Regions from separate parts of the Metabacillus sp. SLBN-84 genome, predicted to be linked through region 4. Evidence: riboswitches for the same ligand, from Rfam matches in the RefSeq annotation. Region 4 holds a riboswitch; each other region holds the start of a gene.

Region 1 (5,654 bases), 2.1 Mb from region 4:
TCGTCTAATGACCGGAAGAAACCCCCTTTCTGAAAGTGAAGGGGGTTTTAGACCGTTTAAGCCTGCTGCTGTTCTTTTTCGTAGATAGGCACCCATCCTTCAGTCGTTACAAAAATGCGGACTGCTACTACTTTGCGGTCTTCCTGAAGTGTAAAGTAGTGGCGGATGTTCGGAGGAACAGAGATCAGGTCGCCTGGGTCCAGTTCAACATCAAAAAATGAGCCGTCTTTTGCCTGGATAATAAAAATACCGTGGCCGCTGACAATGAAGCGGACTTCGTCATCTGTGTGATGGTGCTCCTGCTGGAAATTTTGAAGAAGCTGTTCAAGGTTCGGCGTGCTTTCAGACAAAGAAATAACGTCCTGCGCCTTGTAGCCGCGGCGTTCCGAGATATCCGCAATTTCATTTGTGAACACCTGAAGAATTTCTTCTTTTTGTTCATTAGAAAGACTGAAGTTTTCTCTCAATGCCTCAGGCAGCTTCTCTATATCCCATTGCTCATAAATAACCTCCTGCGCATTAAGAAAAGCTGAAACTTCCTTTTGATCTGTTAATCTTTCATTCGTTTCTTGAAGTCGAATCGTCGCCATCCTTCATTCCTCCTGTATGTTTAATTTATCGCACGAGCGATTTTGCCTGTTTAAGAGCAAGTAATTTCACTTGATAGGAAAATAAAAATTCGCACGCTTCCAGCACTTTTTTGGCTTCAAAAGCGTCTTTGCCCCAAACCGTAATGCCGTGATTCCGAATGAGAACGGCACCAAAGCTGCCTTTGACATACCGTCCAAAGTCAGCAGCGAGAGCAGGAATATCCGCAGGGTTTTCGATGATTGGAATATGCCATTCCGCATCCTCTTCCCACAGCCCGAAAGCTTTAATAATCTCCTGCCCTTTGAAAGTGATTCCGCCTTCATCGCCATATATTTCAGAAATCACATTATTGTCTACGGTGTGGACATGGAGGCTGCAGCCGGCACTGGTCCGCTTATAGATTTCTACGTGCAGAAGGGTTTCCGCTGAAGGCCTTTGAGCTGTGTCTTCAAGGGGTGTTCCAGCACCGTCCACAAGCAGAAAATCTTCATCTGTTTCAAGTCTCTTGTCTTTTCCGCTTGATGTGACCAGAAATGAGAGCGGGTCGGAATGTACTTTTATCGCAAGATTTCCGCTTGTACCCGGGAACCAGTCCCGTTCCGCCAGTTCCCTTTTCACAGATGCAAGCTCACTCCATCGCTGTTTATATAAGCTCATACTGCCGCCTCCTGCCTTTTCTTAAGCCCTTCAATTACGTCATAAAAGCTTGAGAAAGCCTGATGGCGCAGCTTTAGTGCATCGCATTTCTCAAGAAGATAATCCCGGGCAAATACAAAATCTGCAAGCTTGGCCGCTTCAAGATCTGTCACCGAATCTCCGATCACAATGACCTCCTGATCAGAGGCAACAAGCTTTCTGATGATGCTCGGTTTACAGCATCCGCAGTCATTTGTGCACCTGTCATCACATGAGTTCGGCCAGAGGATTTGAACATATTCCCCGCTGAAATCTGATTCATTGCAGTAGACGCGGTCATATGGAATTAGTCCGTTTAACAGCGGATAGACAAAAAAATCAATTCCTCCGCTCACAATGTACAGCGGTATTTCATTGTCTTTTGCAAATTGAACAAAATTTCTGAATCCGTCCCGGATTTGTGCGGTAAACAGCAAATGCTGAATCATATCCGCCTTGAGATGTGACGGGATCAGCTCAAACATCCTGCCGACTCCTTCACGGACTGAGATGCGCCGGCTTAAAACGTCATCTTTCAGAGAGTTCCACTCAGGAGGTGCAAATTGTTTCATGAGCGCGATAATATTGTCATTGTTTGTAATCGTGCCGTCAAAATCGCAGATAATAACCGGTTTGCTCATCGGTTCACCTCCACCTGACCCCATAGATCCAGCGCAAGCTGAAGGTCTTGTTGGCTTTTAGCTTTTTCAGATAATGAGATGCCTTCAAGCACAGCATCGATTGCAGAGCGGAAAGCTCTTCCGCCCGCCTGCGCACCGTTTGGATGCCCGTGTACGCCTCCGCCGGCATTAATGACACTGTCGATGCCAAAATCCTGAATCAGAACAGGCACAAGACCCGGATGAATTCCTGCTGATGGAACCGGAAACGTTTCTTTTAACCCAGTGCTCTCTTTGCACGCTGCACCGATAGACAGTGCGGCATCCCTTTCAAGTGCCACACTGCCGTATGGCGACGGGAAGAGGGAAAAGTCTGCTCCGCACTGGCGAAGCAATTTTCCAAGCAGCAGAGAATGTGAAATACCATAAAGGGCGGAAGAAGACAAAGCACCGCTTACAGCAGGGTGCGCCATGATCGGAACATGAATCTCCCTGTCTTCTGCAAGCTCCTGCAAAACGTCAAGACCATAAGCGAAAACATTAAAAAGAAGGGCGTCCGCCCCAAGCTCTGAAGCGCGTCTTGCCTTCTCTTTGAGGCTGAATGTCTTTCCGGTTAAGTTAACAGCGTACATCGCTTTATGGCCGGTCTCCTCATACACCCTGCCGAGCACTTCTTTTCCTGCTGTGATTCTTTGTTCAAACGGCGTAAGCGGATTGTCAAACAGAATTTCGTCATCCTTTACAAGATCAACGCCGCCAAGCACCTGATTTCTTAGCTGTTCTTTTAAAAACGATAGATCACGTCCGATGACTCCTTTGAAAATGCTCATGAGAAGAGGCCGGTTATAGACTCCGAGTTTTTCCCTGATGCCGCTTATGCCGAATGCAGGTCCCTGAAAAGAAGAAAGAAGATCTTCTGTAAACTCCAAATCAAGCAGTTTCACTTCCCCGTCAAGGGAAAGCTTTCCGAAAACCGTCGTCAGGACCGCAGGCAGGTCATGAGAATAGTTCACGCCGGGATAGAATATTTTCACAATTCCTTTTTTCACTTTTTTTCCGAGAAACTCGGCAATGCGTTCTTCAGCATCTGTTTCTTCAACGGAAACAACTTGACCCTTGTGCTGTTTCAACTGCTGCTGTGTAAGCTCCGGAAGGTCCGTCCATGAGCCGACCGTAAGGCTGGTGGCGATTCCTTCTGCTTTTTTTGGGATGCTGTACTGATCATAGATGAGATAAGTTGCTGTAACGCCGCTCATGATTGTACCTGCCTTTCGCATTTAAATAAAAAAGGTCCCCTCCGCTGACGGAAGAGACCTTATCTGAAATGGGTAAGATCCTTATCTGCCAGCAATTGCTGCAAGATTTAGCACCGTGCTTAAACACTGTTTAAGTCGGTTGCCGGGCTTCATCGGGCCAGTCCCTCCACCTGCTCTTGATAAGAATTGTATATGTTCTGAATAACCTGAAATTAATTTGGATTATGACAGCTTTTTCCTCAGCTGTCAACCGGCAATGAAAAGAGATTTAAAGATTTTATTCTATCTGCGGCTTCTCTTAATCTCTCTTCAGAGGTTAAGAGTCCGGCACGGACATATCCCTCACCAAACGTCCCGAATCCAATGCCCGGCGCCACGCATACATGAGCGTGTTCCAGCAGATAGTCAGCGAATGATTCCGATGTGAATCCCTCGGGTACAGGCAGCCATGCAAAGAATGATCCAGGCGGAGCCTCCACTCTCCAGCCGATGCCGTTCAGAGCCTTTATAAACGCCGCACGTCTGCTTTCATAGCGTGCGACAAGATCACTGACACAGTCCTGCGGGGCAAGAAGAGCAACAGCCGCAGCTTCCTGTATTCCGCTGAACACACTGACAAACATGTGATCCTGCAAAAGATTAATCGACTCTATGACGCTTTTATTGCCGACTGCAAAACCGATTCTCCACCCTGCCATGTTATACGTCTTAGACAGCGTATAAATTTCGATTCCTGTCTCTTTTGCTCCATCTGACTCAAGAAAGCTGACCGGCTTTTTGCCGTCAAAACCGATGGCTCCATATGCAAAATCATGGACGACGCATAGATCATTTTCTTCTGCAAACGCAACCGTTTCATCGAAAAAGCTCCGGCTGGCCACTGCCCCTGTAGGGTTGTTTGGATAGTTTAAAAACATGAGCTTTGCATCCGCCTTCGTTTTTTCAGAGAGCTTGGAGTAGTCAGGCAAAAACTCATTTTCCTTCAAAAGAGGCATATATTCCATACGGGCCCTCGCAAGCTCCACTCCTGACCAATAATCCGGATAGCCCGGATCGGGAACTAGAACCGTCTCACCGGGATTAAGCAGACACTGCGGGATTTCCACAAGACCTGCCTTTCCCCCAAAAAGAATGGCCACTTCTGTGTCAGGATCCAGTGTGACGCTATATTCCCTTTGATAAAATTCTGCTATCGCCGTTTTTAAAAAGCGCTGTCCTCTAAACGGTGAATATTTGTGATAGTCCGGTTTTCCTGCCGCTTCCTGCAGAGCTTTTACAATATGAGGCGGCGTCGGCTGATCGGGATTCCCCTGGCCAAGATTAATGACATCATGCCCGGCCTCAATACTCGCATTTACTTTTGAAACGAGACTTGCAAAAAATTGTTTCGGAAGATTATTCAATAGCGTTGATTGCTCAAACTTTTTCATCTTTGCACCTTCTTGTGAAAATTCTTGAAATTCTAGTCAAAAATCATATATTGTTATAGTCAGCTTGTAAAGGAAAATATTTTTTAGCGGAGATGACGCATATGAAACTTAAAATCGCCTGCCTGCAGACAGACATTGCATTCGGAAAACCGGAAGAAAACATTGCAGCAGTGGAAAAAAAGATAAAATCCATCATGCTCAGCGACAATCCTGATGTTATTGTCCTGCCGGAGTTATGGACGACCGGATATGACCTGACACGTCTTGATGTGCTGGCAGATGAAGAAGGAAAACGCACCCTTTCCCTGATGAGCGGCCTTTCAAAAAACTGCTCGGTTAATATCATAGCAGGGTCTGTAGCAAAAAGAACAGAAGCAGGAGTAACAAACACCATGTACGTGTTTAACAGACAGGGTGAACTCCTGCACGAATACAGCAAACTGCACCTTTTCAAACTGATGGATGAACACTTGTATCTAAATGGCGGCACAGAAAAGGGACTTTTTAAGCTTGAAGGAATTCAAAGTGCCGGAGTCATTTGCTATGACATCCGTTTTCCTGAATGGATCCGCGCTCATACGGTTAATGGGGCTGAACTCCTGTTCGTTGTTGCGGAGTGGCCGCTTCCGAGACTTCATCACTGGAAAACCATGCTGATCAGCCGCGCAATTGAAAATCACTGCTACGTTGTTGCTTGCAACCGGGCGGGCAGCGATCCTGCAAACGTCTTTGCCGGCCATTCTATGATCATTGATCCATGGGGAGAAATTCTTGCTGAAGCAGGAACAGAGGAAGCCGTTCTTACAGCAGAAATCGACCTGGAAAAGGTAAAAGAAATCCGAAAACAAATTCCCGTTTTTGAAGACAGACTTCCCCATTTTTATTTGTAACTTTCTAAAAAAAGCATTGACATATTTCTTTAAAACCTGTTAACATTCAGAACAAGTGATCAATTGCGAATTGTTTGAAAACAAAACCTAATAGAATCTCTTATCAAGAGCAGGCGGAGGGATTTGGCCCTATGATGCCCAGCAACCGACCGTAAAACCATTGCGAAATGGGGCGCAGCTTTTTGCGCCGGA
Region 2 (5,654 bases), on a different contig from region 4:
GAAATGATCGGTTCAACCATTAACTCTTTAGACGAAATGACTGCAGATCTCTTTGATTTGATTACATACTTATGGATGGTATCCCCTAAAAGCAGCGACGGGTACATAGAGTTTCACAGCAGCGACGCCCTTCGGCTCAGAAACTTAAAAAAGAGAACGTCAAACGGCAGAGTGCTCGACTTCAGGGAAGAAGACCGGTTCAATATCATGAAACGGGTCGCAGCCCTCTCAAGCATCTGGATATCACTTGGAGACCAAAAAGTGAAAGTCCTCAACACGCAGGAAATGCAGGAAAATGAGCTCTACAACTTCAAGGATTTCCAGCGCATGTTTGAGATTGGGAAGATACGGGTGGCTTATGACAAAAAATCGGGAGAAGCAAAAGGAATATACGCGGTGCAAGTGAAGCCCACGTCCATTCTTACCCCCTATCTCGTCGGGCCGAACAGATCCATCGGCCTTCTCGACTTGAAAGTGTTCCAATACAGTCACTTTACACAGAGGGAACAAAAGCGATTAACGAGGTATTTGAACCTTCAATGGAAAATACGCACGATGAAAAAGACGCTCCAGCAGCCTTTTAAAGTGGCTACATTGCTCAAGGTGATGGATATTTCATCCCGTTATAACGGCGTACAGATAAGAGACAAATTCGAGACAGTCCTTGATGAACTGCAAAAGGATGAAGTGATTAAATCCTGGGCTTATACGGAAGAAATTGCAGAAGAAAAAGTCGGAAAAAAGGGATGGGTTAAAAATTACTGGAGCAAGCTGAGCATTGTGCTTTTACCGACGGAGATCGTGGTTAAGGAAAATCAGAAAAACCTTTTGGAGAATACAGGCACTAGTCTTGAAGACAAGATCATGAGCAGTATCCAGCAGCAAATGCACCACAGTGACTATCCTGTTGCTGTTTCAGACTCATATAAACCTGAAGCAATTGGCCACAGGCAGACAGCTGCATCGATTGAAATGATGGAGCCAGATTTGGTCAAGAAAGAGGAGTACACCCAGCAGAGCTTTCATTTTGCAGAGGCAGGTACAGATACGGAAATAACGCTCTCTCCCAATGCTATGCAGGAAATGATTCAGGCATTGAACATAAGCATCCGTCAGTCTGCATCTGAAATCGGGATTTCTCACACAACGCTTTCAAGATACATTCGCAGGGAAAATAAAAGACAGAATAAAAACAATGATATAAAGATGCTTAATTGGCTGAAAGAAAAAACAGCGCAAAATACATTGGCGTAAAATTATGCAAACAATGCTTAAATTAAACGCAATAGATACCTTTCTTGGCTATTTGTTTTGCATACTTTGAAAGAAGGGTAACATGAAGAATGAATTCTTGAAAACATGAAAAAAGCACCTAATCTAGAGGGGACCATATTTTCCCCAACGCTAAATTAGGTGCTTATTAGTGTGTACGCCATCACTTACAATATCTTTTCATTTACAAAGGACCTAACGATTTGGGTTAACTCCTTATTGAGTCAACTTCAATGTCCAATTAAAGTAGTAGATCGTGATTCCCTATGTTGCAACAATTTAACTCGATTTTAGTGAATACTATTAGATAACAATCTGAACAAATAATCCGTGTGATTTCTAAAGCCTGCCTCCAAACCAATCAGCGTCACAGGCTTTTCTTTTTCCTGTATGATTACCGCCTGTCCTTTTGCATCGTTTCTATCCTTCCAGTGTCCTGCTACAAAGAAGTCATCGCTTTTTGCAAAAGTTGCAGCAACGTTCACATTGTCTGTGTTGGTGTACCAGACAGGACTGTAGACAAACCCAATATCCTGTTGTTTATAGCCTGCTGTTAACGGTGAATCCTTATATTCAACGTTTACGATTCCATTGCTGCTTGAAAAGCCTCTTTTCACTTCAACATCTGTAAGTCCAGCTTCTTTCGCAATTTGAGATCCTCCTGCTCCTACTGCAATGAACTTACCTTTTCCTTGGACATATTGATTCAACTTTTCATAAAACGCCTTTACTTCATCTTCACTTGTTAGAGCAAATTCCTTGTTAGCTTCGCTTAGTTTATAAGACACGAGGCTTGCTGAACCGCTATAAACAAAAGCATCGTAAGAATCTAACCCCTGATCTGCTACTTCTCTTGGGTGTACTTCAATCACATCAAACCCTAAACGTTCTAATGCTAGTTTCGTTCCAGCATGAGATTGAACTTTCCCCAATCCACCATCTTTTAGAATCGCAACCTTTTTACTTTTTACAGTAACAGCATTACTTGGCGTATTACCAGATTTTAAAGATAATCCAGATTTCTGAACCTCTTTTTGAATTTGCACTCTTTTTGCATAGGCATAGAAATTCCCTTTTGTATCTTTCTTTATGGATACTCCTTGTTTTAGAAGTGCGTTAACAAGTGAAACAGCTTCGACAGAGGTATTTGGGATAACGTACGGACCAGAGCCAGTTACTTTCCCCGCATGATCTGCCTTTTTCACTTTTGTTGATTTTACATTAAGTTCTTTATGCGATTCGACTGCTTCGAATCCCCATAACTCAGGAAGATTCCAGGCAGAAATGTCATACATGGCATCGATATCATTTGAAATGTCTTCACCGTCCCACAGAAAAACGTTTGCTAAACCCGCCTTCGCTTGGTCCAGATCTACTATATACGTTCCTTTTTCATAACGATTTCCATCCAAGGTAAAGGACTGCTTGCTTTTTTCCACCTTCACATCGTTGTCTACTAAATGCTGAACAGCCTTCTGCACTACTGAATTATCTTCTTTATTTTCTGGTATTACATAAGCTTCCGGATAGAAATGTTCTTCATTATTCGGATGTTCACCTTTGACCCCGCGAACAAAAACTTCAATCTGATCATTTAGCATTGCCTGTTTATTCTGAAGAGCAAATTTCAATGCGCCCGAAACAGCATCGACTTGCCACTTCACACCGTCCCAATCGTTTGTAGGCGCTTCAAGTGTGTATCCATAGCCCCCATGCAGCATTGCATACGCAGGTGTGTAAATCGGCGGATATACGTCCCATCCGGAGGCTGAATCTCTTAATGGAATATGCGTCCCTTCCATTGTTTGATAGAGTTCAGATTCATAGTTTTCTCTTTCACTTACTAGTTCTGATTCCATCGCTTCCGCTTGTTTGTTCATCCATTTATATAACAGATCATATTCATAATTTGGGTTATGAGGAGGTGTTCCTGGAAGGATGAGGCCAGGATGTTTAGCAGCTCCCCTCTGTTTCACGTATCCATGAAGATCCAAGAGAACTAACGGGTTGTAATCTGCAATTTGTTTAACCACTGCTTTTGTCTCTGGCTGAGATTGTGTTACAAAATCTCGATTTAGATCAATTCCCTCAGCATTAAACCTGGTTGCATCTATTCTTCCATCTGGATTAGCATTGACATTTATGATTATTGTAAAATTTTTTAAAATCTCCTTCGTTTCCTTGTCGTTCTCATAACCAAATCGTTCAATCAGTTCGATAACCGCATCCGTGCCTACGAACTCTGTACCGTGTATAGACGCGTGAATTAATATGGGTGCTTTTATATCAGGATTACCTTTTAAATATTGCTGGGCTTTTACAGGATCATCAGACATTAGTTTACGGAGCGTTTTATATTTCTCAGCAGAACTCTTAGACTCTGACTCTTCTATCGTCACTGTGTATAAGTCTTTGCCAGTAGAGGACTTACCTGTAATATTTAAATTAACTCTGCTGCTTGTCTTTTCGTAGTTAGTTAGTTTTTGTTTAAGCGCGTCATACGTTATGTAGTCGTATTTTTCTGTGTTGAAAAGACTATGTTTTCGTTCGACGGGTTTATTACCTTCTGCAAGTACATCAGTAGCTGGAAGTATTCCAGCAAGTAAAGAGACACTTAGTAACATTGATATAATGGGTCGTTTCATTTTCATTCTCCTTCAGTATTTTGTATTTATACAATTGCTTTGTCGGTAATCCTCCTTTCTCCACACAAAAAAGCCCCTTTCCTAAGAAAGAGGCTTTGTATAATAAAGACAATATTCCTCTTCCTTATCTCCCAGCTCTAAAAGCTGCAAGAATTAGCACCGTATCGAATCAATGTCGACCGGTTGCCGGGTTTCATCGGGCTTGTCCCTCCACCTGCTCTTGATAAAGAAGTAATTCTATTAAATTAGTATGAATTATATCCTAATCACACTTAGAGTCAATACATAAAAAGGAAAATGATACTTTTTGATTATATGCACTAAATAGAGTAGTTCTTATTTTGCGAAAATAACAGGAAGAAATATCTAGTTGGCTTTTCGGAATGGTTGTTCCACATAAAAAACGTCTTCATGTAGATTAGAGAAAAAAAGTTATATTAGGTGTAGGTATAAATTAAGGAGCGTTAATGCTGGAATACACAATTAACGCTCCTCAAAATCACTAAATTATTTAATGAAACGCAGGAATCTCTTTTTACCAATCTGTAGTACGTCTTCATTCATTAATACTCGGTCTAAATCATCGTGATTTATTTTTTCTTTATTGAGCTGTACACCCTCTTGTTTAACTAAACGAATAAATTCGCTTTTACTTTTTATGAACCCTTCTTCTATTAACTGGGGAATGATGGCTTCAACTGTTTCCTCCCCAATTTCTATCAAAATTTTAGGTATATCATTTGGGATGTCTTTTTTACTAAATGCTGTTTCAAAGTATGCTATCGCTCGTTTGGTTTCTTCTTCTCCCCAGTATAAATTCGTAATGATTTTAGCTAAAACAAGTTTGATATCTCTCGGATTAACTCCGTTTTCTAGTTGTTGTTTAATGTTTGCAATCTCATCTGGATGTAGATCCGTAGCCAAATCAAAGTATTTAATAATTAGGCTGTCTGGTACTTCCATAACCTTCTTAAACATTACTTCTGCAGGTTCATTAATTCCGATATAATTCCCAAGACTTTTGCTCATCTTTTCCATACCATCAAGACCTTCAAGTAAGGGCATGAAAATGGCAATTTGCTTTTCTAATCCCAAATGTTTTTGAAGTGTACGGCCCATTAGAATGTTAAATGTTTGGTCTGTTCCACCTAATTCAATATCCGCTTGAATCTCTACAGAATCATACGCTTGCATTAGTGGGTAGAAAAATTCGTGTATTCCTATTGGCACTTGATTTTTATATCTATTCTGGAAATCATCACGTTCTAATAATCTTGCAACCGATGTTGTTGCTGCTAGTTTAATGACTTCCTCGAAGGTTAATTTTGAAAGCCACTCGCTGTTAAAGCGGACAGTTGTTTTTTCTGAATCTAGCACCTTAAAGATTTGCTCAAAGTATGTTTTTGCATTTGCTATAACCTGTTCGTCATTTAGAGCCACTCGGCCTTTCGCTTTTCCAGTTGGGTCTCCAATACGACCTGTAAAATCACCGATAATAATTACAACTTTATGCCCCAAATCTTGCAGCTGTTTTATTTTTCTTAAGACGACTGCATGACCTAAGTGGATATCAGGTGCAGAAGGGTCAAGTCCTAATTTAATAGTAAGCGGAGTCTGTAATTGGTATGACTTTTCTAATTTCGCCATCAATTCTTCCTCGTTTACTAATTCTTGCACACCTTTCATAATAATTTTTAATTGTTCTACAGGTTTTACCATCATACTAACATCTCCTTG
Region 3 (5,654 bases), 1.8 Mb from region 4:
TTCCACCCTTTGCTTTTGAAAATCGCTCTAGTTTCTGATGGGTCAAATGTATATTCTTTGAACGGTTTTTCAGGACGCTTGATCAAAGTGATTTTGCCTCCTGCATAGACGTCTTCCCTTTCATGAAGTTTTTTCACTCCGGGATGCGCAAGATCCGCCGTTCCGTAAACATTGATCGCTTCATTCGTTTTATCCGGCTCAAAGAGATCTTCAATTTCAATCAGACCATACACTACACCGCCAAACTGAAGCTTTGCTTTGTCTCCTGTCTTCAGCGACGCTGCTGTTTCTCTGGAAACCGGAAGCGTGATCGGAATGCTCCAGACCGTGCCGTCTGCAAGTCTCATGCTGCTGACTACATGTTCATAATCCGCTTTTGTTAAAAAACCCGTAAGCGGGCTGTAGGCTCCGATCCCGATCAATTCCAGATCGCTCAGGGCCATTGCATCAATTTCAATCACCTGATCGATTTCCTTTATGCTGACGTCAGGATTGTATACATCAACTAATATTCCACCATGCGGCTGTAAACTCATTTATTTTTCCTCCTAAACTGACCTTTTTAATTGGTTTTAACGTTAAATGCCTCCGCCTTCTTCATGCACGGCACGCTTTTCATCCCGGATCGCCTTCATCAGGCTCAGTGTACCAAGGGTTGCCAGCATGACACTCAGAAGAACGATAAGGGAATACATATCCTTTTCTAAAAACAGTTTGACAAGCATATACGATATGGCAAGTGAAAACAGCGGTGAAACAATCCAGATCCGGATGATTTTCTTCACGATATGCTTTTGAAGGATCTCGCTCCCGCTTTTCGCCATTCCAAGTCCGATAATAGCTGATGAAGTTACCTGCGTCAGAGGGACGGGAAGTCCGAAAATGGAACTGACAATCACAAGTCCCGCACCTGTTCCGGATATCAGAATCCCTTCAGGTTTTGAATATCGGGTAATTTTCTTGCCGTTTGTTTCGAGCACTTTTTTGCCGAGAAAGATCGCTCCAAGAGCAACAAACGCCCCTCCGATCAGCGTTCCGTCCGATACAGAAATCATGCCTGCCCCGACAAGCGGCCCTACTGCGTTTGCCACATTGTTCATTCCAGCAGAGAAGGCCTCGAAAAATCCGGCCAGAATCAGGATGACAGTAAGGAGCGGACGGTCTTTAAAGAACGGCTTATGCTGCACTTTATAAAGTCCTTTTCCGAACAGCCAGGCAATTCCGAAAGCTGCAACGGGGACAATCACCCAGAACATCATAATGACTAAAAGTGATTTGATAAATAGGATTTGGTAGGCAATACCCACTCCCACAACGGCTCCAACCGTCACCTCGCTTGTCGACAGCGGGATGCCAAGAAGGTTTGCAAGAAACAGAGAACTTGTTGCAGACAAAACAATAATCAGCACAATTTTCACATTAATGATATCCTGCGGAATAATTCCTGCACTTATGGTCTTAACAACCTCTCCCCCGCCAAGATACGCTCCAGCAAAAACACCGATGGCACATATTAAAAGGGCATGCCGGGCTTTAGGAACTGCGCCGGAGCCGTAAGCTACTCCCATGGAAGCGGCGGCTCCGCTCGCTCCAATGTTCATGGCGAAAAAGAGACTGATGGCAAGCGCACCCAGTTCAAGCACGGCAATCCCCCCTTATCCATGCAGGCCGCATTCTGTTTTGCCCTGGCCGCTCCATCTGCCCGAACGCAGATCGTCTGCACTGAACGCAGGCGCTGTACAGTGGAAACAGCCGATGCTCGGGTATCCCTGATCATGGAGAGGATTATACGGGAGGTCATTTTTATGAACATAGCGCCAGACATCTTTCCACGTCCAGTGAATGAGTGGACAGACTTTTACCGACTGAAACTTGTCGTCTTTATTGATAAACTGCACATGTTTCCTGGTTTCAGACTGCTCTCTCCGAAGCCCCGAAATCCACGCTTCTGACTGAGAGAGTGTTTCATTCAGCGGCTGAAGCTTTCTGATTGCACAGCATTGATTCGGATTCGTCTCCCAAAGCTTATCTCCATGCTGTTCAGCTTGCTCTGCTAGAGTAAGTGCAGGTTTTTTCATCGTAATTCGGAGCTTGGGATATTTTTCTTTTACACGTTCAATCGTTTCGTAGGTTTCCTTGAAATGAACATCTGTATCAAGAAAAACAATCGCGGCATCCGGTTTTACTTTTGAAATCAGGTCAATGAGAACGATGCCCTCAATGCCAAAGCTGCAGGCATAGACAATCTCATCCCCGTAATGCCCGTAAGCCCAGTTCAGCACATTCAATGCGCCGCTGTACCCGTCGTCTGTTTCAAAATTCTGCTCATGCTCCTGCCATGTTTTATACGTAAGCATGCTGATCTTCTCCTCACCTTGGGTCCTGATTATGCAATCGGTTTTTCAACCCGATCACAGGATCCCGCATTTCGTTAAAATGCCTCCGTTTTATCCAGTCAGCATCTCTTATTTCATTCTGATTTTTTCATTTTTTTCAAGCTGGATCACTTTTCCGTCCTGAACGATAAGTGTTACAGAACCGTAGTTCATTGTGCCGAGCAATTCCTTAAGCCTGTCAATAACAGCATCAAGATGTTGATCCTTCCCCACAGTGGTCCCCCGTTTCTTTCCCATTAAAAAAAGCCTTCCGGTTTGAAAGACTGTTCAGGCATCAACCTTATCTTCCAAAATGGGTTTCATTTTGCTGGATGTAGCACCTTGCATACATGCAGGTTGCCGGGCTTCACAGGGCCAGTTCCCTCCGCCTCTCTGGATAAGTTTATTATATTTTTCTAAATTTTATCACAATTGAGGTTTCTGTCAACCTTAGTTTTTCGATCGGAATTAAATAAATGCGGAAGCGCACGGTTAGCTCCGGCAGCCAGATAAGAAATCACCCGAAAAGTCCGGTCTTGACTTTTTGGGGGATTTTGTTCTGGCAGAGGTGTTGGGCGCTGAAGCTGGACACAATTGCAGCTTAAAATATTATTCTTAACATGATAAAAAAGTGCTAGATTTACAGGGCCGGAATAAGGTGTAGTAAAGTTCGTCCGGGAGGTGAGAATTATTTTTATATTGTTAAGTGCAGCTGCCGTTTTTTATGCTTTAGGCGGATTTTCATTAGCTTATGCGGCAATGGAGATTGATGACCCAGCCATTTTTGAAAAAATGAAAGCGGAACGCGGAGTGATGAAGGGCTTCGGGATGATCGGTTTTGCGGGATTTAAACTCAGCGGGAAACTGCTACCTGCACCATGGCAAAAAAATGGATTCAGAATTGGCTTTTTGCTGATCAGCATACTGTGCTTTTCCGGAAGCATGCTGATATGGAAATAAAAAAGGCATCAGCTGCTCCTGATGCCTTTGTCATTTATACGTTCAGCCATTCTTCTGACGATGGATTTTCACGCCATTTCTTCAGCTTGGCTAAGTCTTCTTTTTGAATGGAGCCTTTTTTCAGAGCTGTTTCAATCAGGGAAGAATAGTCCGTCAGTGATACGGAATGAATTCCTTCTTCCTCAAGCATCTCTGTCCCTTTTTGAAGTTCGTATGTGAAAATGGAGACAACGCCGATGACTTCACAGCCAGCTTCTCTAAGCGCTCTGACGGCTGTAATCACGCTTCCCCCGGTTGAAATCAAATCCTCCACTACAACCACTTTCTGGCCTTCGCGGACCTTCCCTTCAATCTGATTGCCCTTTCCGTGCCCTTTCGGCTTGCTTCTTACATAAGACATCGGCAAATTCAACAGGTCGCTTACCCAAGCAGCATGAGGAATTCCTGCAGTAGCCGTGCCTGCAATCATTTCAGCTTGAGGGTAATGCTCTCTGATCAGAGCGGACAGACCTTCTGCAATGTTTTTTCTTACCTCCGGATAAGAGAGCGTCAGGCGGTTATCACAGTAGATCGGTGATTTGAGCCCGCTTGACCATGTAAACGGATCATTAGGGCTAAGGAATACAGCTTCGATTGTCAGCAGTTGTTCGGCAATTTGATGGTTCATACAGGCAGTCCCTCCCAGGCGTTTTTCATTTGAGTATAGGCTGAAAGCGGATCCGGTGCTTTGGTGATGCTCCGTCCTGCCACAATGGCAGTTGAGCCGAGCTCTCTCGCTTTTTCAGGAGTTGCCACCCTGACCTGGTCATTTACTGCATCACCGCTCATGCGTATGCCGGGTGTTACGGTCATAAACGAGCGGGGAAGCTCGCTGTAGATGCGGGGCACCTCCAGAGAAGAGCACACAATACCGTCAAGGCCGCTTTTTGCAGCAAGCTTAGCGTAGCTTAATACGGTGTCATCAAGGCTAGTGCTGATCAACAATTCGTTTTTCAGCATCTCTGCCGACGTGCTTGTCAGCTGAGTGACAGCAATGCAGGCGGGACGCTTGGAGCCTGCAGGTGTTCCGGCCTCTAGACCTTCCATTGCCGCTTCCATCATGGCACTGCCGCCGGCCGCATGCACATTGACGAGATTGACTCCGAGTCCGGCAAGACCCCTCATCGCTTTTTTCACGGTTTCGGGAATATCATGGAGCTTAAGATCAAGGAAAATCTCATGGCCGCCTGATTTCAGCTGATCAATCACCGCAGGACCTTCTCTGTAAAACAGTTCCATTCCCACTTTTACATACAGCTTCTGTCCGGACATTTTTCCCAGGAATTCTCCTATTTCAGCAGCATCCTTAAAATCAAGCGCGATAATCAGCGGTCTCACGTTCATGCTTATAGCTCCTTCCGATGCAATCAGTTATGTGGTCAAACCCGTATTTTCTAAGTACATGAGGCAGTTCTTCAATGATTTCTGGGCAGACAAACGGATTCACAAAGTTCGCTGTTCCTACTGCTACGGCGCTTGCTCCCGCGTACATGAATTCAAGGACGTCTTCTGCTGTCTGAACACCGCCCATGCCGATAATCGGAATGGATACAGCCTGGCTGACTTCATGAATCATGCGGATGGCCACCGGTTTGATGGCAGGGCCGGATAAGCCGCCTGTGCGGTTTGCAAGAACCGGTTTTCCAGTTTTCAGGTCCAGTCTCATTCCGATAAGCGTGTTGATCATCGTTAAACCGTCTGCTCCGGCCGCTTCGATCGCTTTGGCAATGTCAGTAATGTTGCTTACGTTCGGTGACAGCTTGACATAAACAGGCACCTCCGACACAGCTTTTACGGCGCGCGTAAGGGAGGCTGCCATCTCGGGGTTTGTACCGAATGCAATTCCTCCGGTTTTAACATTCGGACAGGAAATGTTCAGTTCAAGTGCGTGAACATTTTTCGCCATGCTGATTTCTCTTGCTACCTGCACGTAGTCTTCTTCCGCGGAACCCGCCACGTTTGCAAGAATCGGCACGTCAAATGCCTCCAGCCATGGAAGTTCGTTTTCAAGAATCCCGCTTAGTCCAGGGTTTTGCAGGCCGATTGCATTGAGCATGCCCGCTTCTGTTTCAGCCACCCTCGGGGTCGGATTTCCGTACCGCGGTTCAGCCGTTGCTGCCTTGATCATGATGGCTCCAAGTTTATTCAAGTCATAAAGACCTGCAAATTCTTTTCCGAATCCAAAGCAGCCTGAGGCCGGCATAATCGGATTTTTGAGTGACAGTCCCGGAAGTTCAACATTCAGCATGACAGCACAACCTCTCCTGCTTTAAATACCGG
Region 4 (5,654 bases):
AAAATGATCCATTTTTTCATCATTGTTCTCTCCTATCGTCTTCTGATTTTTTTCGATAAAATGTTTCCTGAAGTCTGCAGTCCTTGAACAAGGACAACAAGAATGGCCACTGTTATGATCATGACAACCGTGTCAAAGCGCTGGTAGCCGTATGTAATGGCGAGATCTCCAAGCCCGCCTCCGCCGACAGCCCCTGCCATCGCAGATGCGCCGACAAGTCCGACTGTCGCAATCGTAAGACTTAATACAAGCGAGCTTAATGCTTCCGGAACAATAAATTTAAAGATAATCTGGCTTGGCGTTGCCCCCATTGCTTCTGCCGCTTCAATGACTCCCGGGTCAACTTCAAGCAGCGAGTTCTCTATTAATCTGGCAATATAAGGACCTGCGTAAAAGACAAGCGGCACAACAGCTGCAGCTGTTCCGATCGACGTTCCGACAATCAGTCTCGTCAGCGGAACAATCGCCACCATCAAAATGATGAACGGCACTGACCGGAAGAGATTCACAATCCCGTTCAGGATGTTAAAAATAATGGCATTTTCCCATAGATGCCCCTTTCGGGTAATGACCAGCAGCACGCCGAGCGGAAGGCCGATCAACGTGGAGAAAAGCAGGGAAAAACCTGTCATTGCGAGTGTTTCGACTAAAGCATCAATTATTTGCTGAGAATCAACTAGCATGTGCATTCACCTCTTTCACTGATACGTTCTCCTGGTTCATCACCAGAAGCGCTCTTTTTATTTCACTTTCTGTCCCCTGAAGTTCAACGATTAAGTGTCCAAACGGAATTCCCTGAAGCTCCGTAATGTTGCCGAACAGGACGTTGATATGGAGGTCAAATCGTTTCGCAATCTGCGAAAGGAGCGGCTGTCCTGAGGATTTGCCGACAAAGTTAATTTTGAAAATCTGTGCCTGGCTGTTTTCCTCCTGAACAAGCTTCAGGACCGATTCGGGAATAGAATCATTCAGAACAGAGCTGACAAAGTTTGAAGCGGTCTTTGTTTTCGGATTTGAGAAAACCTCAAACACAGAGCCTGATTCGATGATTTTCCCGCCTTCAATCACGGCCACTGTATCGCAAACCTCTCTGATAACTGACATTTCATGCGTGATCATGAGAATCGTAATGTTGTATTCATCGTTGATTTTTTTCAAAAGCTTCAGAATCGAAGCTGTTGTCTGAGGATCAAGCGCTGAGGTAGCTTCATCGCACAATAGAATGGATGGCTGGGTAGCAAGTGCTCTTGCAATTCCGACACGCTGTTTCTGGCCGCCTGATAACTGATCAGGGTACTGATTCGCTTTGTCCTCAAGTCCTACAAACGAGAGCAGCTCAGCAACCCGCTCCTTAATGACTTTCGGCGAGGCCTTTGAGAGAAGCAGCGGCATCGCCACATTTGCATAGACCGTTTTTGAATTCAGCAGATTGAAATGCTGAAACACCATGCCAATTTTCCGTTTGACTCCTCGCACATCCTTTTTGGAGAGAGCCGTCAAGTCAAGTCCATCAACAATGATCTGTCCTGCTGTTGGACGCTCGAGCAGGTTTACCGTGCGGATCAGCGTGCTTTTGCCCGCTCCGCTGAATCCGATAACTCCGCAAATTTCCCCTTTTTTCACCTCTAGATCAATGCCGTCAAGGGCTTTCACTTCATTGCCGCCGCTTTCGTATACCTTTGTGACGCCTTTAAATTCAATCATCTATGTAACCTCCCATTTATTTTGCATTAAAAAAACCCTCTTCTATCCGACAAGAAGAGGGCATGGCATAACGAATCACCGGTTCTCTTCTCATCTCCCAGGCAATCGCCTGCTGGAATTGGCACAGTACTTTTTCAAAAGTCCGCTGCCGAAGCATCATGGGGCCAGTCCCTCCGCTTCTCTGGATAAGAAAATCATGATTTAGTTTTGAAAAATAAAAACCTCTCCCTGAAAGACAGGAAGAGGCTGGATCTGCAAAAAAAGACCGTTCGCTCTTCTCATCTCTCAGGCTTCACGCCTGCTGGAGTTGGCACAGTTCTCATAATGAGTCCGCTGCCGAGGTTTCAAAGGGCCATATCCCTCCACCTCTCGTGATAAGAAGCTATATTTTCGATGTGTCTTACTTTACTCTCGTATTTTCTAAAAGTCAACACTTTTTTAAAAAATCAGTTGGACTGCTTAGAAAGTCTGCGGAATTTAAACTGCTGCCACTGAAAACGGATAAAGCAGCCGATGCAAAAACCGAGAATCGCAACAAATGCAGCAATGGCAACCATAATAGTCGCCGCATAGGCAAGCACCGTCCAGTCAAGCATGTGTCCGGCAAACCCAAGGCTCAGGCAGATCACTGCTATCACCTGATTAAACTGCTGCTGATCAAAATCTTCTTGTATATAGGCTGAAGGCTCTTTTTTCAAAAAGATGCCTGCAGCTTTCATAATCGGGTTTACTTTAAACAGCAGTCCCATAATTCCGGCCGTAAGAGGCACCAGTAAAAAAGCGCCCATGCCGCTGATCCAGAACGCTGCAGCGGATAGAACGATCACCCATTGATTGACTAACACTAGAGGTTTTGGAATGGTTTTCACACTAAAACCCACCTGTCTGATTGGAATATAAGTATTTTACTCCAGGCAGGCAACTTTGTGAAGAGGATTGCTTAAGGAAGTGATTGACAGCTATCTCTCCAGCATGATAAGATCATTAAAACCAACTAAACCAATAAGAATTAAATATAAACTATCAAGAGTGAACGAGAGATCTGGCTCCATGACTTCACAGCAGCCGCCGCACGCCGGAAAGGTGCTCCAACCAGCAAAGCACGATGCTTTGGCCGATAAAGACAAACCCTCTCTTGTCAGCTGTAAGCAGGAGAGGGTTTTTTAGTTCAAAATTGATTGGGAGGAAATGATGATGACGACGAAACATGTGCCTGTCCTTGCAGGAGCTGAAAGCTTTTTTCATAAAGGAAATGAGATCGGCATTCTTCTGTGCCACGGATTTGCCGGTACGCCTCAGAGTGTAGGCGAGCTTGGAAAACTTTTGGCCGCAAAGGGCTATACCGTTTATGCCCCGCGCCTGAAAGGCCACGGAACTACTCCCCTCGATTTTGAAGACTGCTGCTTTACAGACTGGATTCAAAATATCGAAGAAGCCTATAAAAAGCTTAGAAAAGTGTGTCGCAGGATCTTTGTTGCCGGGCAGTCCATGGGCGGAATATTAGCGGCTCACCTTGCCTGCAGGCACCAGGAAATTGACGGCCTTATCACCATCAATGCAGCACTCAGTGTTCCAGGCTATGAGGTTTTTCAGCACGAAATCGAACCCCGTTTCATTCCAGAAGGAAGACCGGATATCAAAGCGGACGATATTGAAGAAATTACGTATGAAGCCGTTCCGATTAAAGCCGTCCACAACCTGCTGACGCTCATCAATACAACGAAACCCGTGCTTTCTGAAGTAACCTGTCCGGCCCTGATTTTCAAATCAGAAGAAGACCATGTTGTTCCGGCCTCAAGCTCAGATGTTCTTTTCCATGCCATCTCATCTCCTTTTAAACAGATGGTCAGCCTCACGAATTCCTATCATGTGGCCTCAATGGATTTTGACAAAGATATCATTGCAGAAAAAACAGCCGGCTATATTGAACTTTGCTGCTCCAGGGAGTATAAATTGTCTGTCTGAATCTGCTAAACTGTAGACAGGTGATGAACATGTTCTTAAAATCAATCAAACTGCTGAAAGAGAATATCCCCTCTTTTAAAACATATCCCTTTTCCATTCCGGCCATTGCCTGTATGGATGAGCTGAGGCTGACAAGCCCTGTTACTTTTTTCGTCGGTGAAAACGGCTCGGGAAAATCGACCCTGATGGAGGCCGTTGCCTATCAGTGCGGCTTTAACACTGCAGGCGGAAGCCACCATCTATACAAGCCGAGAAGCTCGGAGTCAGACCTTGGCGATTACATACGGCTCGGATGGATGCCCAAAGTGAAAAATGGTTTCTTTCTCAGAGCAGAATCTTTTTTCCAGTTTGCCTCCCATCTTGAAGAGCTCAGTGAAGATCCTCTATCAGGAGATGTCTTCGGTGCATACGGAGGAAAATCGCTTCACGAACAGTCTCACGGTGAGTCGTTCTTGTCCCTGTTCCTAAACCGCTTCGGCAGCAAAGCCATTTATTTGCTTGATGAGCCGGAGGCAGCGCTGTCCCCGTCACGGCAGCTGACCCTCCTCCGCATCCTTCACGACTTGACGAAAAGCGGAGACACTCAGTTCATTATTGCCACTCATTCCCCCATCCTGCTTGGCTTTCCGGGCGCTGACATTCTAAGCTTTGACGATGAACAAATTACAAAAAGGACGTACGAAGATACGGATCACTATCAAATAACGAAATACTTTCTCGAAAACCGGGAGCGGTTTTTGGAGGAGCTTTTTAAAGAGGAATAAAAATGGGAACTCCACCGGAAATTGGAGTTCCCTTTCTTTTATTCCATTGGAGTTCCGGCAGTGGGAGATTCATTCTGATCACCAGTTACACTTTATCAAGGCAGCTCATTTTTCATTCTTAAAGAAATGAACAGGTCGGACTTCAATCCGCCAGCCGAATTCTTCTCCTCGGCTGATTTGCGTTGTTGGATGAAGAGAGGCCAGTTTAATTGCTTCATCCATACTTTCTGCTTCAAAAACAAAGACACTGCCGATCAGATCTTCCGTTTCTTTAAATGGACCATCTGCTACAACAACCTGACCGTTTACACGGCGAAGACTCTTAACTTCAGATTCAAGACCTGCATCAAGAAGCACCTTACCGCTTTCATAAAAATTCTCGATTACAGGCTGGCATTCACTCATAACCGCCTCAATTTCTTCTCTTGGCCGTGCATTCATTTTTTGCGGGCTGAAATAGCCCATACATAAAAAGATCATGATTTCCTCTCCTTCAGCTCTCAAATTTCCAACTAATACTACCGCTTTTTTGTTCACCACAAATGGACTTGGACTGTAAGTGTAAGAAATCCGACTAAAGCTACCAAAAACATCAAACTTTTTATAACCTTCTCTATCATTTCAATAATCAGAGGCTATTCTCCTTTTTTAAAAAAAGGAAGAGTTAGAACCGATCCTGCTTAAGCATGCACAAATCCTTAGATGTTACACATAATCATAGGTCATACTTCCCTCTTTCCTTCTTTCCATAAAACAAAAAACATCTGAATCTTCTCCAAATCTCTTAAACTGCCTCATGTTTCAAGGCGAAAACAAAATATCTGCACTCTATACAAAATTCCCTCCCTAACAAATGACTCCATTTAAAGATAGAATGGTCAAATCAAATGAAAGCGCTAACAAACTGTGGGGTGAAGGTTATAGTTCTATAAGACTAGATGTCATTCAACTATTCAAAACGTTTTACGCGAAGAAAAAATGAAATAAGGAGATGAATACATGACAAGAAAGCCTAAAGCAAAGCGGATCCTGATTCTTTTATTGGCCATTCAAATGCTCATATTCAATGCCGGTTTACTAACAGGCAATGCAGAGGGACTAAGCAAGAATGAGGCCGGAACTGCCGCTGTGCAGACTATTACATCCATGACTCCGGTCGGCGATCCTTCTATAAAAGTAGGATTTGACGGCGGTGCGGGATTTCCATTTCCAACATTCAAT

The links. Region 4 has a riboswitch for S-adenosylmethionine ahead of RKD52_RS03470 (alpha/beta hydrolase). Riboswitches for the same ligand answer to the same signal wherever they lie in the genome.
Region 1: it holds a riboswitch for S-adenosylmethionine, as region 4 does, so the genes downstream of both, mtnW (2,3-diketo-5-methylthiopentyl-1-phosphate enolase) here and RKD52_RS03470 (alpha/beta hydrolase) in region 4, are expected to answer to the same signal.
Region 2: it holds a riboswitch for S-adenosylmethionine, as region 4 does, so the genes downstream of both, RKD52_RS22590 (M14 family zinc carboxypeptidase) here and RKD52_RS03470 (alpha/beta hydrolase) in region 4, are expected to answer to the same signal.
Region 3: it holds a riboswitch for S-adenosylmethionine, as region 4 does, so the genes downstream of both, RKD52_RS12755 (YezD family protein) here and RKD52_RS03470 (alpha/beta hydrolase) in region 4, are expected to answer to the same signal.

Annotation. Positions count from the first base shown of each region.
Region 1 is NZ_JBRJIP010000001.1:2,812,213-2,817,866, forward strand. It holds gene RKD52_RS14370 (1,2-dihydroxy-3-keto-5-methylthiopentene dioxygenase) at 57-590, opposite strand; gene RKD52_RS14375 (methylthioribulose 1-phosphate dehydratase) at 616-1,248, opposite strand; gene RKD52_RS14380 (2-hydroxy-3-keto-5-methylthiopentenyl-1-phosphate phosphatase) at 1,245-1,907, opposite strand; gene mtnW (2,3-diketo-5-methylthiopentyl-1-phosphate enolase) at 1,904-3,142, opposite strand; SAM riboswitch class I at 3,221-3,328, opposite strand; gene RKD52_RS14390 (aminotransferase class I/II-fold pyridoxal phosphate-dependent enzyme) at 3,382-4,572, opposite strand; gene RKD52_RS14395 (carbon-nitrogen family hydrolase) at 4,674-5,462, shown strand; SAM riboswitch class I at 5,560-5,654, shown strand, end outside.
Region 2 is NZ_JBRJIP010000007.1:62,025-67,678, forward strand. It holds gene RKD52_RS22585 (helix-turn-helix domain-containing protein) at 1-1,254, shown strand, start outside; gene RKD52_RS22590 (M14 family zinc carboxypeptidase) at 1,563-3,917, opposite strand; SAM riboswitch class I at 4,039-4,147, opposite strand; gene tyrS (tyrosine--tRNA ligase) at 4,425-5,639, opposite strand.
Region 3 is NZ_JBRJIP010000001.1:2,492,962-2,498,615, forward strand. It holds gene sat (sulfate adenylyltransferase) at 1-536, opposite strand, end outside; gene RKD52_RS12745 (anion permease) at 579-1,601, opposite strand; gene RKD52_RS12750 (phosphoadenylyl-sulfate reductase) at 1,656-2,357, opposite strand; gene RKD52_RS12755 (YezD family protein) at 2,466-2,579, opposite strand; SAM riboswitch class I at 2,674-2,779, opposite strand; gene RKD52_RS12760 (hypothetical protein) at 3,075-3,335, shown strand; gene pyrE (orotate phosphoribosyltransferase) at 3,370-4,002, opposite strand; gene pyrF (orotidine-5'-phosphate decarboxylase) at 3,999-4,718, opposite strand; gene RKD52_RS12775 (dihydroorotate dehydrogenase) at 4,687-5,622, opposite strand; gene RKD52_RS12780 (dihydroorotate dehydrogenase electron transfer subunit) at 5,616-5,654, opposite strand, start outside.
Region 4 is NZ_JBRJIP010000001.1:721,373-727,026, reverse strand. It holds gene RKD52_RS03490 (MetQ/NlpA family ABC transporter substrate-binding protein) at 1-20, opposite strand, end outside; gene RKD52_RS03485 (methionine ABC transporter permease) at 33-683, opposite strand; gene RKD52_RS03480 (methionine ABC transporter ATP-binding protein) at 673-1,704, opposite strand; SAM riboswitch class I at 1,792-1,896, opposite strand; SAM riboswitch class I at 1,980-2,085, opposite strand; gene RKD52_RS03475 (DUF4395 domain-containing protein) at 2,151-2,573, opposite strand; SAM riboswitch class I at 2,722-2,828, shown strand; gene RKD52_RS03470 (alpha/beta hydrolase) at 2,899-3,669, shown strand; gene RKD52_RS03465 (AAA family ATPase) at 3,699-4,433, shown strand; gene RKD52_RS03460 (YciI family protein) at 4,539-4,913, opposite strand; gene RKD52_RS03455 (Ig-like domain-containing protein) at 5,433-5,654, shown strand, end outside.